DNA from 2 places in the Bradyrhizobium sp. 40 genome. Region 2 is predicted to be linked to the other one. Evidence: predicted binding sites of a transcription regulator. Region 2 holds the regulator's gene; the other holds the start of a gene.

Region 1 (7,881 bases), 3.1 Mb from region 2:
CCATAGCCATTTGTCAATGCGCTGCCGCTCGGTCGTGGGCTCACTCCTTACGCCCTGACAGCTGCTCCTTTAGCGCAGCGAGTTTTGCAAACGGCGAGTTCGGATCGACCGGGCGATCGCGCTCGCGCGGGGTGGCGCTCGATGCGTAGGGACGCAGCGACGGCCCGCCCTGGCGGTCGCGGCCCTTGTCGCGGTCGCGGCCACGGTTGTCGCGGCCCTTGTCGCGATCGCCGCCGAACTTGCCTTTGTTGCGATCCTTGTTGTCGCGGTCCTTGTTGCCGCCATTCTTGCCCTCGAACCGGCGGTTCTTGTCCTCAGGACGCGGCGCGGCTTCGGCGCCACCTTCGCGCGGCTTGCGGAAATCCCTGCCGCCATCGCGACCAGAATCGCGACGATGACCGCCGCCATGGCGATGACGCTCACCGCGCTTCTCGCCGTCGGCGGCAGGCTGGGCTTCGCCTTCGGCAGGCGCAGCGCCGGCTTCAGCAGCTGCCTGCGGACGCGGCTGGTGACGCGGGTTGCGATGGCGCTCGTGGCGCGGCTTGCGATCGTCGTGACGGCCGGCGGGACGCCAGACCTCGATGAGCTCGGGCTCGGCGGACGTCGCCGCGGCCTCCACGGGTGCTGCCGCATCGGCCGACGCAGCGGCTTCGGTTGCAACAGTCTCTGCAGGCGCGGTTTCGGCAGACGCGGTTTCAGCGGGCACGGTTTCAGCAGCTTCAACGGCTGCCGCAGCATCTTCCGCAGGTGGCGCGATGCCGGGAGCGTCTTCGGGCGTGACGGAAGCCTCAAGCGCCGGCTCTTCAGGCGCGGGCTCGTCGTGCTGCTCCATGCCGGGCGCGTCTTCGACGGTCACAGGCTCGGCGGCGGCTTCGATCGCGGTGTCCGCGGGCGCGGCGGCGTCCTCCACCGGCGCTTCGGTTGCGGGTGTCTCTTCGCTGGAGGCTTCAGCAACAGGGGTCTCGGCAACAGCCGCAGCGGGCTTCGCCGGCAGCGGCGGGCGCTTGTCCATGCGATAGCCGAGCGCACGCAGCACCGACGCAAAGTCTTCGCCGGCCGAACCGGTGAGCGAGGTCATCGCCTGCGTCACCACGAAGCTGCGGCCGTCGAACGCACCGGCGGGCTTTTCGCCGGACGCGTTCTCGCGCCAGGCCAGCGCCGGACGGATCAGGTCGGCCAGGCGCTCGAGGATATCGACGCGCACGGCGCGCTCGCCGGCCTGCTTGTAGCCGAGCACGCGATAGGCATCGCGCGGCAGCTGCTTGTCGACCGGGAACGAGGTGCGGCCGGAGCTTGCCAGATGCTGCGCGCCCGACAGCGCGGAGGGATCGACATTGTCCTGCTTCAGCGCCCAGAGCAGCGCGGCCAGCGCACGCCCGGCCGGCTTGAGCAGACCGGGGAAATAAAGGTGATAGGCGCCGAAGCGGACGCCGTATTTGCGCAAGGTCGCGCGCGAGGGCTGGTCGAGGTCCTTCAGCTCGTTGGCGATCTTCGGGCGCTCCAGCACGCCGAGCGCCTCGACGAGCTGATAGGCGATACCGCGGGCGATGCCGGTGACGTCCTCGGCCTTGCTGAGCTCGAACAGCGGCCCGAGCAGCTTTTCGATATGCGTCTTGAGCCAGAGCTCGAGCCGGGCCTGCACCTTGTCGCGGGGGCCGCCCGTGAGGCGTTCGTCGGAGATGATGCGGATGCGCGGATGCAGCGCGTCCTCTGCGGCAGACAGCCGCGCCACGGCGTCGCCGGTCCAGCGGATGATGCCTTCCGAGGTCAGCACGAACTGCTCGTCCGGCGCATTGCCCAGTTTTTCGGCGCGCGCGTTGATCTCGCCGGCGAGCACGGCCTGCGCTGCAGCCTGCAACGCTTTCGCATCGGAGCCGGCTTCCGCCGCATCCGGTGCAAAGGTGAAGCCATCGAGGCGGCCGATGACATGGCCTTCGACGATGACTTCGCCGGTCTTGCCGATTTCCGTATTCAAGCTCGTGTTCTCCCGCAGGCGGCGCATCAATACACTGGTCCGGCGATCAACGAAACGCTCAGTCAAGCGTTCATGGAGCGCATCCGATAATTTATTTTCGACCTCGCGGGCGATCCCCTGCCAGCGTTCGGGGTCTTTCAGCCAGTCGGGACGGTTGGCGACGAAGGTCCAGGTGCGAATCTGCGCGATCCGGGCCGACAGCGTGTCGATATCGCCGTCGACGCGGTCGGCCTGGTCGATCTGGGTCCTGAACCAGGCGTCGGGGATGCATCCCTTCCGCATCAGGAAGCCGTACAGCGTCGTGACCAGCTCGGCATGGGCGGCCGGCGACAGCTTTCGATAATCCGGGACCTGGCAGGCCTCCCACAGCCGTTCCACCGCGTCCTTGCCATGTGCGACATCGCGCACCTCGGCGTCGCGGGCGGCGTGATCGAGCACGCGCATGTCCTCGGCGATGGGCGCGCGCGTCAGCGCCTCATGGCCGGGGGCGAGGTTCAGCGAGACCTGGAGCGCGCCGAGGGAAGCGAAATCCAGCTTCGAATTGCGCCATTGCAAAACCTTCACGGGGTCGAAGGTGTGGTTCTGCAGCGCATTGACGAGCTCGGGCTCGAACGGCGCGCAGCGGCCGGTGGTGCCGAAGGTGCCGTTGCGGGTGGCGCGGCCGGCGCGGCCGGCGATTTGGGCGAATTCGGACGGCGTCAGCCGGCGGAACTGGTAGCCGTCGAACTTGCGGTCGGAGGCAAAGGCGACATGGTCGACGTCGAGATTGAGGCCCATGCCGACGGCGTCGGTGGCGACGAGGTAATCGACCTCGCCGTCCTGGAACATCGCGACCTGCGCGTTGCGGGTGCGCGGCGAGAGCGAGCCCAGCACCACGGCGGCGCCGCCATGCTGGCGACGGATCAGCTCGGCGATGGCGTAGACCTCGTCGGCCGAGAAGGCGACGATGGCGGTGCGGCGCGGCTGCCGCGTGATCTTGCGGTCGCCGGCGAATTCGAGCTGCGACAAACGCGGCCGCGTGATCATGGAGACGCCCGGCAGCAGCCGCTCGATGATCGGACGCATGGTCGCAGCGCCGAGCAGCAGCGTCTCGTCGCGGCCGCGGCGGTTGAGGATGCGGTCGGTGAAGACGTGGCCACGTTCCAGATCGGATGCGATCTGCACCTCGTCGACGGCAAGGAACGAGACGTCGAGATCCCGCGGCATCGCCTCGACGGTGGAGACCCAGTAGCGCGGCGCTTTCGGCTTGATCTTCTCCTCGCCGGTCACGAGCGCGACGGCATCGGGGCCGACCCTTGCTGCGATCTTGTTGTAGACCTCGCGCGCCAGCAGGCGCAGCGGCAGCCCGATCATGCCGGAGGGATGCGCGAGCATCCGCTCGATGGCGAGATGGGTCTTGCCGGTGTTGGTGGGACCAAGCACCGCGGTGACGCCGGCGCCGGGGAGTCGCTCGGAAGCGAAGGGGGAGGAGGAAAAAGGCATCTGGGGGATTAGGTAATGGCGATTGGGGCGAATGTCAGTGCTGTTTTGGGGCGGTGGCGCGAAGCGCCTGGAAGTCACCCGGCTTCGGCTTCTCCGCTGTCATGCCCCGGCTTGACCGGGGCATCCAGTACGCCGCGGCTTCTCGGCTCAATCACAGACGCCTCGGTGTACTGGATCGCCCGGTCAAGCCGGGCGATGACACCGAGAGTGTGGGAGCATTCTCCCCGAACCTCGCGCAACTGTCTCACTTTGCGACGCTTTTCCCGTTGGCTTTAAGCTTCGGAACGAGTTGAGAACGAATCGCGGCCGAATCGCAGACTCCCCCGTGAGTCCTGTTCCGTTCACGCAACATGTCGCGGGAGGCTTATGGGTTCGCACTAGATGGAGTTTTGCCCCGCCGCACAAGCGACGTTTCGATGGCGGATTCGTTAAAGCTGGGGACGGCGCGGAGTCGAATCAGAATCGGGGAGGAGTCAAATGGATTCCCGCTCCTCGACCCCCTCCAAACAAAAGTGCGAAAACAACCCCATGCACAGTAGGCATGTCGTTGAAATCATTCGTGTTTATTTTCGCCAGAAAGCGAGGTTCAGGGCGGGACGCCCGGCCTACTGCGTCTTCGCGACCTTGGGCGGCTGGGCGCTGGTGATGAAGGACGTGGCTTCCAGCATGGCCGGCCCGAGCGGCGTCGGCACTTTCAGCCAGAACGGGACCAGGATGCGCGTGCCGGCGATCGGCGCGAACGCGACCTCGATGTTGCGCTGGGCGGCGAGATATTTGATCACGGGACGGTCGGGGATGTAGCCGGCAATGGGCACGAAATACAGCGAGCAGACCACGACCTGGCCGTGATAGCCCTTCTCCGCCTTGACGTTCTCCATGCGCTTGAAATCGAGCTTGAGCTCGTAGCGCATGCGGCCGTCGAACACGGCGGCGCTGCCGTGGCAGGCGTCCGCCGACAGCACGTCGCCAGTGCCGGATACGCGCACCAGCGAGGCCGTCATCGGGTCCCAGACGCCGCGGCGATGCGCGTCGGTGACGACGATGCGGTCGGGATCGACCGGAGGCTCCGGCACGATGGCAAAATCCTTCACATTGCCCTTGTCGAGCGTGATGCGGATCTCTTCGGTCTTCTTCGAGGTGGTGGTGGAGGCCTGATAGCCGGTCGCGACCAGCGCGCCGTTGACCACGCGGCCCTGCGAGGCACCGGTGCCGGACCCGCCCGCGAACGATTTCAGCAGCCCCGAGGTGCCGCCGGAGGCCGCGGCCGCGAACACGTCGTCCTGGATGTCGATGTTCCAGGCGCCCTTGCCGACGGGAATGCCCGCCAGCGTCGCCTCGTACTGCGCCTCGAGCTTGCCTTGCGCCGCCGCGGGCTCCGCCGCCCACGCCAAAACCAGCCCGCCAAGGGCCGCCATGACCCAGCGACCGGCAGAGCGCGGATGATTTGCGCGCGGATTCCTTGCGCGCCGCTCCGCTAAGCGCAGCTCCTTCGGGCGCAGGCTCGGCGCAAGATGAGGCGTTGTGAGCACGAAACAATCCAATCGGGCGCGAACGGTTGTTACTTAAGCCAAAAACCGCGCCAAGCAATGCGTCCGGGCCTATCCGCGCCGGAACTCCACCGGACTCTTCGGGCGCGAATACGCCCTTTATGTGATGGTAAGGCGCGATAATCATTGCCGTTTTGGTGATCCAGACGGGTCAGAAGCGCGCACCTCACCCCGCCACCTCCACCGCTGTCATGCCCCGGCTTGACCGGGGCATCCAGTACGCCGCGGCCCCTCTGGTCAGCCGCACCGGCGCGGAGTACTGGATCGCCCGCCCCAGTGCGCGAGTGCGCACAAGGCGGGCGATGACACCGAGTGCCGGGCGCGAAACTGGCGTCCCAGCCGCCCCAAAACCTTGACGTCCCGCCCCTTCCCCCCTATACGTCCGCCCGCTCCCTGCAAGGACAGAGAATTTGCCCGTGGCGCCCCGAATGGCGGCCGCACATCGTTGGGAAAGATTGAGGATTTTACCATGTCTCGCCGCTGCGAATTGACGGCCAAGGGCCCCCAGGTCGGCCACACGGTCAGCCACTCCAACATCAAGACCAAGCGCCGCTTCCTGCCGAACCTGGTCAACGTGACCTTCATCAGCGAAGCGCTGGGCCGTAACGTGCGCCTGCGCGTCTCCACCAACGCGATCAAGAGCGTCGACCACAATGGCGGCCTCGATCCCTATTTGCTCAAGGTCAAGGCCGACCTGCTGTCGCCGCGCGCCCTCGAGCTGAAGCGCGCCATCCAGAAGAAGGTCGGCCCGACGCCCGCGCCGGCGAAGAAGGCCAGCTAAGAATTTTAGGATTGGGCGAGGGCTTACGTTGCGAGGCGTAGGCTTGGCCGAGTAAGAGTTTGCGTGACGGCCGGATCGGAAGATCCGGCCGTTTTTGTTTATGCCAGATGCTCAACCCAAGATTCGCTGAATGCTATTCTGCTCCGACCAATTCTAACGCTCTGCGACGCATCAACCATACGCGGCGCGACATAAACCCAACTGGATCGTTCACCTGCATTGCTGTTACGGCCTCTGCGTCAATGAACTGTGATGCGAGCACGTCCCATGCCCCAGCTTCCGCTGCGGCGTTGATCCAAAGACGCATACCTTGCAGTCCCTGTTGCTTTAGTAGCGTTCGGTCCGCAAGAACAACGTTACCAAACAGGCGAGCGGATATTGCATTTGCTAAGCCACCGGAAGTGAGCTCGGCCCGAGAATAAACCGTTTCAAAAAAGTTCGTCTCTGACCCGGCCATATAGGTGGCGGGATCGATCGCCTTACCGTCAACAAGGCTCTTCGTGCCCGTAACAGCGAACATTGCAGCGAACGTGGCTGAGAGCGCGCCTCGGCTAACGAGACGCCTCTCAAACAGATCAATTTGCGTAAGCTTGAGTCGAGGCTCCAGGCCTCTCAGTTCGCCTCTAATTAACGCAGGCCAATTTTCTAGTGCTCGCACCACGTAGTGGTCAGGCTTCCCCCGCAAGCTCTCGTTAAACCCGGTCGCCCAATACCAACGAGCAATTTGAGCCCAATATGCCTTGTCGGCCTCTTCCATTCCGATCGTCTTAAATAGGAGCAATAATTGCCCTTCGTACGGGACCAAGTCCGACGACCAAATTTGAAAAGACTCGCGAAGAAATTCAGAAACACGCCTCATACACAAGATGGTCTTCGCAAAGGCCTCAGCAAGTTTCCTCGGCTCCTCATTCCGCAATTTGAGCAGATCGTCTGTCGTGGGAGGAATCCCCAGAACAAGTCCCACACACTTGATAATTGTTTCGGCGCTCAACTCCATTCTCATCTCAGACAAAGCTGAAGTTGCGTCGTCTAAGTAGTGATTTAAATCAAAGTCCTCCGCCCAAGTGATCGCCCGCATAAAATCAACAGGATCAAGACGAGTCCCTGTCGAATTTATCTTTTCAAAGATGCCAACGATGCGATGAACGTCGCCGCTTTTGATTACGACGACTGGAATCATATATTCTTGAAAAGACGCTTGGAGCTGCAACAGCCTCTCAATAAGCACGTCACCGTCGTTCGAATTCGATAGACGCGATTGATGTTCCAAGAGCTGGCGAGGGGTAAAGAGCGCAGATAGGGGTATGGCACTTTCTGGAATCGGTGCCGCTCCATCTCTATGAGCGAAGGCCTTACCTTCGAGATCGTAAAACACATCAAAACGAGGATCGTTTGTGGAGACCCCAAAATTGAAGACCCCATAGAGGGTCGAGAGGCGCTGCATACCATCGAGTATGTAACTCGTGGGATAATGCTCGGGCACATTCGGGAAGGAAGTCATGTCGGTCGGCGCGATCCTCAGCATCTTATTATCGACGCCCCACAGAAGCAGGCTGCCAATAGGAAAGCCTTCCGCCACGCTATCGAGAAGCTCGATGATCTGCTTCTCCTTCCAAACAAACTCTCGTTGGAACGCTGGAATTCTAATGTCCCCAGACGTTATTTGCCTGAAAAGAGTTACGAGGTGCACGACGGAGGGTTGAGGTGAGCTAATGGCCATTCCTATCCTTCCTTCTCACCAACTTCAGCCGCAGCATCTTTTGTAGTTTCGCCTCTAGGTTCATGCAGAGCGGCGACATGAAGGGCTCCGCCAGCCTTCTTGATCGCGGGCCGGCGTAGCAAATCGTCCTTCAAGTTCTGGATAATCCCTTCAAGCAAGTGGAGCCCGTGCCCAAGGTAGGCAGAACGGAACTGCTGCGAGCTCGCGTCCCAACGCCAATCGTTGTTATTTTTTGCTGGACCCAGCGCGCGTCTCGTCTCGTACAACTCGTGTGTCAGCGTAGTTATGACTTCGGCGAGCTGTGTGGAGAGTTGAATCTCAACCCACATTTTTTTCTCGACAACCGCGCCATTTAGCATCAACTCGACCGGCACTC
Region 2 (7,881 bases):
CCAATCCGAGCCCGGACGCCTCGAACTTCGCCGCCGACCTCAATCCGCAGTCGCTGGAAATTCTCGCTGATGCCCGTGTCGAGGCATCGGTCGCGGAAAGCAATTCGACCGAGGTAATGCAGTTTGAGCGCCAGGGCTATTTCGTGCGCGACAGGGACTCGACGCCCGGCAAGCCGGTATTTTCCAGGACCATCGGTCTGCGCGACACGTTCGCGAAGGAAGTGGCTAAAGGTTGAAAAGAGCTGCGAGACCACAATGAGTAATGAAGCCGACGCGATCGTTTCCGCCATCATCGCGAAATGGCGCGCCGGCTTCGCCACGCTCGATGCGGCCGCGCTCTCATCGCTCTATGCGAGGAATGCGTTCTTCTTCGGCTCCAACCCAAAGCTCTACCGGGGCAGGGACGGCGTCGCAGACTATTTCAACGGCCTGCCACGCTGGCGCAAGCCGAGCGCGTTATTTTCCGAGGTGAAGGCGGCGCAGGCAGGTCCTGACCTGATCAATATGGCCGCGAGCATCTCGTTCGATCTCGCCGGCGAACGCCCCGATTTCTCGGTCAAGATGAGCTGGGTCATCATGCGCGAGGACGGCGACTGGAAGATCGTCAATCACCATGCTTCGTCCCAGGCGCCGCTGATCTGACCAGTGGAGCACACGACTTCGTCATCCTCGTGAGAGAACGAACATGCACCTCGCGCGTTGGGGTGGGCCCAATAAGGAACCCACCATGCAGAACATCGCAGAGCATATGGAAGTCATCGGCGCCGACGGCGTCCACATCGGCACCGTCGACAAGGTCGAAGGCAATCGCATCAAGCTGACCAAGAAGGACAGCGGCGAGGGCAGCCACAAGGGGCATCATCACTTCATCGACAAGGGCCTCGTCGCCGATATCGAGGGCAACAAGGTCCGGCTGTCGGCCAAGGCCGATGTCGCTGTGACGATGGAAGAGGAAAAGTAGCGATCGCAACCTTTCGTTCCTGATCCGTACCGCTATCCGCCCGCCTGCACGTTCCGGTAGCTTCTGACTTCGTTGCGTATCATCGAGTGCACGAAATGGCGGAGCCGGGCCGGCCGGTACGGTCGCAGGGGATCGCAGGGACGTGGCCCGCGGGCCGCACCGCGTCCGCGGGCGGCCTCGCGCCTGCAGGCCTCGACCTCTGGACATCGCTGGCCGAGACCCTCCGCGCATGGCTACGCGCCGAGGCTGGCGCCGGGCGGCTGTTGCCGTGGGTGCCCGTAGCGTTTGGCTGCGGCATCGCGCTTTATTTCTCTGCCGATCACGAGCCAGTACTGTGGGTCGTTGCCACGACCGCCATCGCACTCCTGCTTGGCGCGGCTCTGTTGCGGCGGAGCCGGCTGTTCGCCCCAGCCATCATGATCGCGGCGGTCGCGGCCGGCTTTGCCGTCGCGACCTGGAAGACGGCGCGCATCGCCCACCCGGTGCTGGCAAAGGCGCTCTATTCGGTGTCGTTGTCGGGCTTTGTCGAGGCTCGCGACATCCGCGAGCGTACCGATCGTTTCGTGCTGCGCGTCACTGCGATGGAGGCGCAACGCAGCGACGTCAGGCTTGAGCGCGTGCGCCTGTCGGTCCGCAAAGGCACCGCGCCGGAGGTCGGTAGCTTCGTTCAGCTGAAGGCACGGTTGATGCCGCCGCTCGCGCCGGTGCGGCCCGGCAGCTACGACTTTTCGCGTGACATGTTCTTCCAGGGCATCGGCGCCTCCGGCTTCGCGATGGGCGCAATCACGGTGGCGCCGCCGCCTGAGACCGCCGGCTTGCGGCTGCGTTATGCGGCCTTCATGCAAGGCCTGCGCGATGCGATCGATGCCCGCATCCGGGCGACGCTCGACGGCGACAACCGGGCGATCGCGACCGCGCTGCTTACCGGGCGGCGCGATGCGATCACCACGCCCGTCAACGATGCGATGTTCATCTCCGGTCTCGGCCACGTGCTCTCGATTTCCGGTTATCACATGGCCGTCGTTGCCGGTGTCGTGTTCTTCGCGGTGCGGGCGCTGCTCGCTCTGATCCCGGGACTTGCGGCCGGCTTCGCCATCAAGAAATGGTCGGCGGCCGCCGCGCTGGTCGCTGCTGCGTTCTACCTGCTGCTGTCGGGCGCGGAGGTCGCAACGCAAAGATCGTTCTTCATGACGGCGGTAGTGCTGATCGCGGTGATGGTCGATCGCCGCGCCATCACCTTTCGCACGCTTGCTGTCGCCGCGCTGATCGTGCTGGCGGTCGCGCCGGAAGCACTGGTGCATCCGAGTTTTCAGATGTCGTTTGCGGCAACGCTCGGGCTCGTCGCCTTGGTGCAGATCGGCATGCCCAATTTGTTTGCCTCGCCGGACCATTCGGCGACCGCGCGCATTGCGATGTGGGGTGGCCGCGAGATCGCGATGCTGTTCATGGCCTCGCTGATTGCGGGACTTGCGACCACGCCCTACGCCGCTTTCCATTTCCACCGTGTCACGCCGTTTGGCGTGCTTGCCAATCTCGGCGCGATGCCGGTGGTCTCGGCGCTGGTGATGCCGGCGGGATTGTTGGGGCTGCTTGCTGCGCCGTTCGGGCTGGACAGCGTGTTCTGGTGGCTGATGGGGATCGGCATCGAGTGGATGGTCGCGGTCTCGCGCTGGGTCGCGGCCTTACCGGGCGCGGTCGGCCGCATCCCGGCGTTCGGGATCACGCCGCTGATCGCGGCGAGCCTGGGAATCATTGTGCTAGGCTTGTTGCGCACGCCGCTACGCTGGTCCGGCGCCCTGGTCCTGCTGGCAGCGATCCTCTGGGGACTGTCGGCGCGGCAGCCCGACATCCTGATTGCCGGGGATGGCGCCAGCGTCGCGGTGCGGGGCAGGGACGGACATCTGCACCTGATCAGGACGAGCAAGGACAGCTTTCTGCTCAAGGAGTGGCTCGCTGCCGACGCAGATCCGCGCGATGCCGGCAGAGCCTCGCTGGCCGATGGCGTGTCCTGTGACGAATCGGGCTGCGTGACGCCACTGGCCGACGGGAGGTTGGTCGCGCTGGCACTGCGCGTCGACGCTCTCGCGGACGATTGTAGTCGGGCCGCGCTGGTGGTGACGACACGCCCCGCGCCGCCCGATTGCGCGGCGATGGTGGTCGATCGGCAACGGCTCGCCAGCCAGAGTGCGCTGGCGCTGACGCAGCGTGGTGACGGCTTTGTGGTTCAGGCGGTGAGGGCGAGAGGCGCGAGCCGCCCCTGGTTGCCAGCCGGCGCAGGCGAGGGTGATTTCGACGGCAGCCTTGCGCCCAAGGCGATCGCGCCCCGCATCAAGGACGCAACGCCGGCGGAGACCGACTTGCAGGCCGACGATTGATCTGACGGTGCGGAGCAATGCAGTGGATTGGTGCATCTGCTCGGATTCACTGGGCGCAAACCGCGCCATCTCGCCGGCCACGGCCGGCGATGGCGATTCAATCTTGACCTCCGACCTCGTAGCCGGCTGCGTCAGCCGATCGGCAGGCGCGTGACGGTCGGCTGCCTGTCGACGATGACCTGCGCCTTGTGCTCGCGCTCCGTCACCGGCTGGGTCACAGGCAGTTGCAGCACGGTCGCGCGCTGGCCTTCGACGAGCTGCGTCACCAGCACATATTTGCCGTCGGGGAATTCGATCGCGTCGTGATGGCGGTCGGGAACGTGCGGATCGATCTTGCCGAACTTGCCCACGCGGGAATTGATGGTGCGCGTCCAGATCCAGCGATTATCGTAGCGCACGTCGTCGGCGAAGGCGAGCTCCGTTCCCGGCAGCAGGCAGACGGCAACAGACGGATCGGCTGCCGAGGCGAAGCCGCGCGTCGAGGTGCCGCGGAAGCTTGTCGTGACGATCGTCTCGCCGACTTCGGCGGGGCGCGACGCGACGGCATGCAGGCTGTAGTCACACATCGGGTGCTCCTCATGCTGGGATAGCAACCCGCGTCTCTTAATCGAGGCGCAGGCCTCTATCAGAGTTGATGCATTAACGCTCTGCTTGGTTGTGGGCAAATCTGCGGCTGGTTTCCGCGAGCCGCGATCACATTATCTTTCCCGAATTCAATAGGAACAAAGCGAGTTGCGATGCATTCGGGAGGCGCGTGCGCGAATATCGCCGGCTTGACTGCAACGGTCGAGCTTGATCGCTGGCCGCTGTTTCCTCGAACACTTGCGCCGCGAACCAGTTCCGCTTCGTGGGCGTCGCGAGGAGCCAGCGCCGAAGGAGGGGCCGGATAGTCTGTGCAGAACCAGAAAGACTACCCAGCCGGAGCGGACGATGATCCGCTCCAATCCCTGACCGGCGATGCCGATCGGAAGCGCGCGCGGCGCCAAGCACTTCCGGTATCAAGTACTCCCGGTATCAGTACTTCCGGTAAAGCCCGATCAGCTTGCCCTGAATCTTCACCCGGTTGGGCGGCAGGATGCGGACCTCATAGGCCGCGTTGGCGGGCTCGAGCGCGATCGAGGCGCCGCGACGGCGGAAGCGCTTCAGCGTCGCTTCCTCGTCGTCGATCAGCGCCACCACGATGTCGCCGGTATCGGCGCTCTCGTTGCGCTGAATCAGCGCCATGTCGCCGTCAAGGATGCCGGCCTCGACCATGGAATCACCGCGCACTTCGAGCGCGTAATGCTCGCCCGAGCCGAGCATGTCAGGCGGTACGCTGATAGTATGGCTGCGGGTCTGCAACGCCTCGATCGGCGTGCCGGCCGCGATGCGACCCATCACCGGCACCGCGACGGGACGTTCGCCCTCGTCCGCGGGCAGGCTGGAGCTCGCACGCACCTTACCGAGATTGCCCTCGATGACGCTCGGCGTGAAGCCGCGGCGGCTGCCGGCGGCTGCCTGGAGCTCCGGCAGCTTGATGACTTCAATCGCACGAGCGCGGTTGGGCAGGCGTCGGATGAAGCCACGCTCCTCGAGCGCCGTGATCAGGCGATGGATGCCCGACTTCGAGCGCAGGTCGAGCGCATCCTTCATCTCGTCGAAGGAGGGCGGTACGCCGCTTTCCTTCAGACGTTCACTGATGAACCGCAGAAGCTCGTATTGTTTGCGCGTTAACATCTCGACCAAAGTCCCCCGGTTGATGTCGTCCGATTCCGAGACGCTGAATTCGGCAATATGCCGCTACATGCTCGAAACAAATCATGAACGGACACTATATGTTCGATACATGTTCCGCAACTGCTTAATTTACCGTGAACAGAGCAAAGTTGGCGGAACGCGCATTGCCGGGGCGCTCAAACAGGGAGCCGCAACACTTCGCAAGCCGTGCCGGCTTCGGCCTTCGGCGCGAACGGTGCGCGCACGAGAAGTACCTGCGCTGCAGCGAGATTCGCAAGCAGCGAAGAGTCCTGATGATTGACGGGAAGAACGACGCGTGTGCCATCGTCACGCTCCTCCAGATGCGCGCGCAGATAGTCCTCGCGCTGGTCGTTGGCGCTGACATCGCGGCCGAGCACGGCGCGCTCACGGCGATGGTGAATCACTGAACGGCCCGACAGGGCACGAATCAGCGGCACCATGAACAGGAAAGCGCACACGTAGGACGACACGGGATTGCCCGGCAGACCGATCACGCCCATTGCGCCGAGCCGCCCGTGCATCATCGGCTTGCCTGGCCGCATCGCGATCTTCCAGAACGCCATCGCGATGCCTTCGTCCCGCAGTGCCTGCTGGACCAGATCGTGGTCGCCGACCGATGCGCCTCCGGTCGTGATCAGGATGTCGGCGCCGCTCTCACGGGCGCGGCGGATGCCGGCGGTGGTGGCCTCCAGCGTGTCGGCGGCAATACCGAGGTCGATGGTCTCGGCGCCTTCGCTGCGGGCGAGCGCGTGCAGGGCGTAGCCGTTGGAATAGACGATCTGGCCGTGGCCGGGCGTGCTGCCCGGCATCACCAACTCGTCGCCGGTGGCGAGAATCGCGACCTTCGGACGCCCGCAAACGGCAAGGTGCGGATGATTCATCCCGGCGGCGAGCGCGAGGTCGCGCTCGGTGAGACGGCTTCCCTTGCGCAGGAGCACGTCGTCCTCGCGGAAATCGACGCCGGCGGGGCGAATGTGCCGACCGGCGATCGCGGCTTCCTTGATCGTGATACGCTTGCCGGCGGCGACGGTGTCCTCCTGGATCACGACGGCGTCCGCGCCACCGGGAACGACGCCGCCGGTGAAGATCCGCACGGCCTCGCCGGCGCCGACCATCCCCGCGAACGGTCGGCCCGCCGCGACTTCGCCGATGATGGTGAGCTCCGAATCGATCGTCGCGGCATCGGCCGCTCGCACCGCGTAGCCGTCCATCGCCGACATCGCCTGCGGCGGCTGCGTGCGCCGCGCCGCGACGTCACGCGCGAGCACGCGATGGTAGGCCTGGTCGAGGGAGATCATTTCTTCCGGCAGCGGCTCTGCACCCGCCAGCACCGCGGCAAGCGCGTCGGAAACCGGCATCAAGGCCACGGCGAAAACTCCTGCTCGGCACGTTCGGGCGAATGTTCCGCACGTCTTCTAGCCGAGCGCGGGCGCAGAGGCAAAACAGCCGAGCGGGTGCAGTCATCCCACCGCATTGTTCCGGAAGGCAGGATCAAGCGCGTTGCGGCATGATCCGAAGAACGTGCCAGATCGGCAGGACAATGGTCATGGCAAGACGAGAACGACGAGCGCCCCGGCCCGCATCGATCAGCTCCCTGGCTGCCCGTGAGTTACGTCGGGCGCCTTGGGTCCCTGATCCTTGTCGGGCAGCGGATCGGCCTGGGATTTCAGGTCGGCGGCCTTGCTCACAAGCTTGGCGGAAAGATCCGAATCTGAAGTTGTCCTGGCGAATTCAAGAAGAAGTGAGGCCTGCTTGGTGAGGTAGGTTTTGCCCAACACGATGATGCATCCGTCTGTAGAAGTCCCAACGGACTCTAGAGTCCGGAAGACGGTATTCCGTTCCGGGAACTCTGTATAAAAATGCACAAAGTGATCGGGTTCCTAAACTTCTTCAAAATTAGTCGCGTTGGGCCGCATCTCCGGGGGTCTCGCGGCGGCAGATCGTCGTCAGATGCCCAATGCTTTCAATGCGTTCCCCACATCACGCGGCGAGGTCACATGCACGGCCGTCAAGCCGCGCGCCCGCGCTCCCTCGATGTTTTCGGCAAGATCGTCGAAGAACACGATACGCCTGGCGGGCACGCCGATCGCCGCGACGACGTGGTCGAAGGCCTCGGCATCCGGTTTGCGCAGGCCGATGCTGGACGACAAATACAGCTCGCGGAAATGGCCGAGGAGGTCGGCATATTCCCTTGAGAAATGGTCCACGTGTGGCCGGTTGGTGTTGGAGAAAGCGTACAGCGGCATCTGCTTCGCTGCCCGCGGCAGCAGCTCGGCGATGTCAGGCATTTCGCCGGCGAAGATCGCGTTCCAGCCTTCCAGGAACTGCGCGTCCGAAATGCCGATTCCGAGCGACGCTCGCAATGAGGCGAAATAGTCCTCATCGCTGATCTTGCCCATCTCGTGCAACCGATAGGCTTCGCTGTCGCGCACATAGCGCGCGACGATGGATTCGGGCTTGCAGCCGGCGTGTCCCGCCCAGCAGGCGATCGCCTTGGAGAAATCGATATCGAGCACCACGCGGCCGAGATCGAACAGAAGCGCATCCGCGCTGCCGGGAGAGAGCGATGTCACCTGCATCCTTTCACTCAGTATCGATATGGCTCGTGGTCGAACAGTGGAAACGCGCTGAACACGCTCGGCGCGTTGGTTGCGGTCGCGTGGTGCAGGCAGGATTTGTTGACCTCGGCGAACGAGGTCGCACCCAAGAGGCCGAGGCAGCGCAGCACTTCGTCCTCGAGCAGCTCCAGCATGCGCGCCACGCCGGCTTCGCCGGCCGCCGCCAGCGCCCAGCATTGCAGCCGGCCGA

The links. Region 2 encodes LexA, which represses DNA repair genes until DNA is damaged. Its sites were predicted from a motif close to TGTTCNNNNTGTGTTCNG; they were not measured.
Region 1: a site for LexA is predicted at 3,738-3,755, ahead of IVB40_RS01985 (helicase-related protein). Genes of this name have one in related genera too.

The regions. Positions count from the first base shown of each region.
Region 1 covers NZ_CP064688.1:423,007-430,887, reverse strand. The annotation lists gene IVB40_RS01990 (RNA-binding S4 domain-containing protein) at 1-18, opposite strand, end outside; gene IVB40_RS01985 (helicase-related protein) at 41-3,457, opposite strand; gene IVB40_RS01980 (DUF3108 domain-containing protein) at 4,063-4,872, opposite strand; gene rpmB (50S ribosomal protein L28) at 5,474-5,785, shown strand; gene IVB40_RS01970 (DUF262 domain-containing protein) at 5,919-7,505, opposite strand; gene IVB40_RS01965 (hypothetical protein) at 7,508-7,881, opposite strand, start outside.
Region 2 covers NZ_CP064688.1:3,539,326-3,547,206, forward strand. The annotation lists gene IVB40_RS17200 (glutamine--tRNA ligase/YqeY domain fusion protein) at 1-236, shown strand, start outside; gene IVB40_RS17205 (SgcJ/EcaC family oxidoreductase) at 256-642, shown strand; gene IVB40_RS17210 (DUF2171 domain-containing protein) at 728-961, shown strand; gene IVB40_RS17215 (ComEC/Rec2 family competence protein) at 1,057-3,336, shown strand; gene IVB40_RS17220 (hypothetical protein) at 3,468-3,902, opposite strand; gene lexA (transcriptional repressor LexA) at 4,351-5,052, opposite strand; gene glp (gephyrin-like molybdotransferase Glp) at 5,229-6,440, opposite strand; gene IVB40_RS17235 (hypothetical protein) at 6,660-6,851, opposite strand; gene IVB40_RS17240 (HAD family phosphatase) at 7,020-7,652, opposite strand; gene IVB40_RS17245 (alpha-hydroxy acid oxidase) at 7,661-7,881, opposite strand, start outside.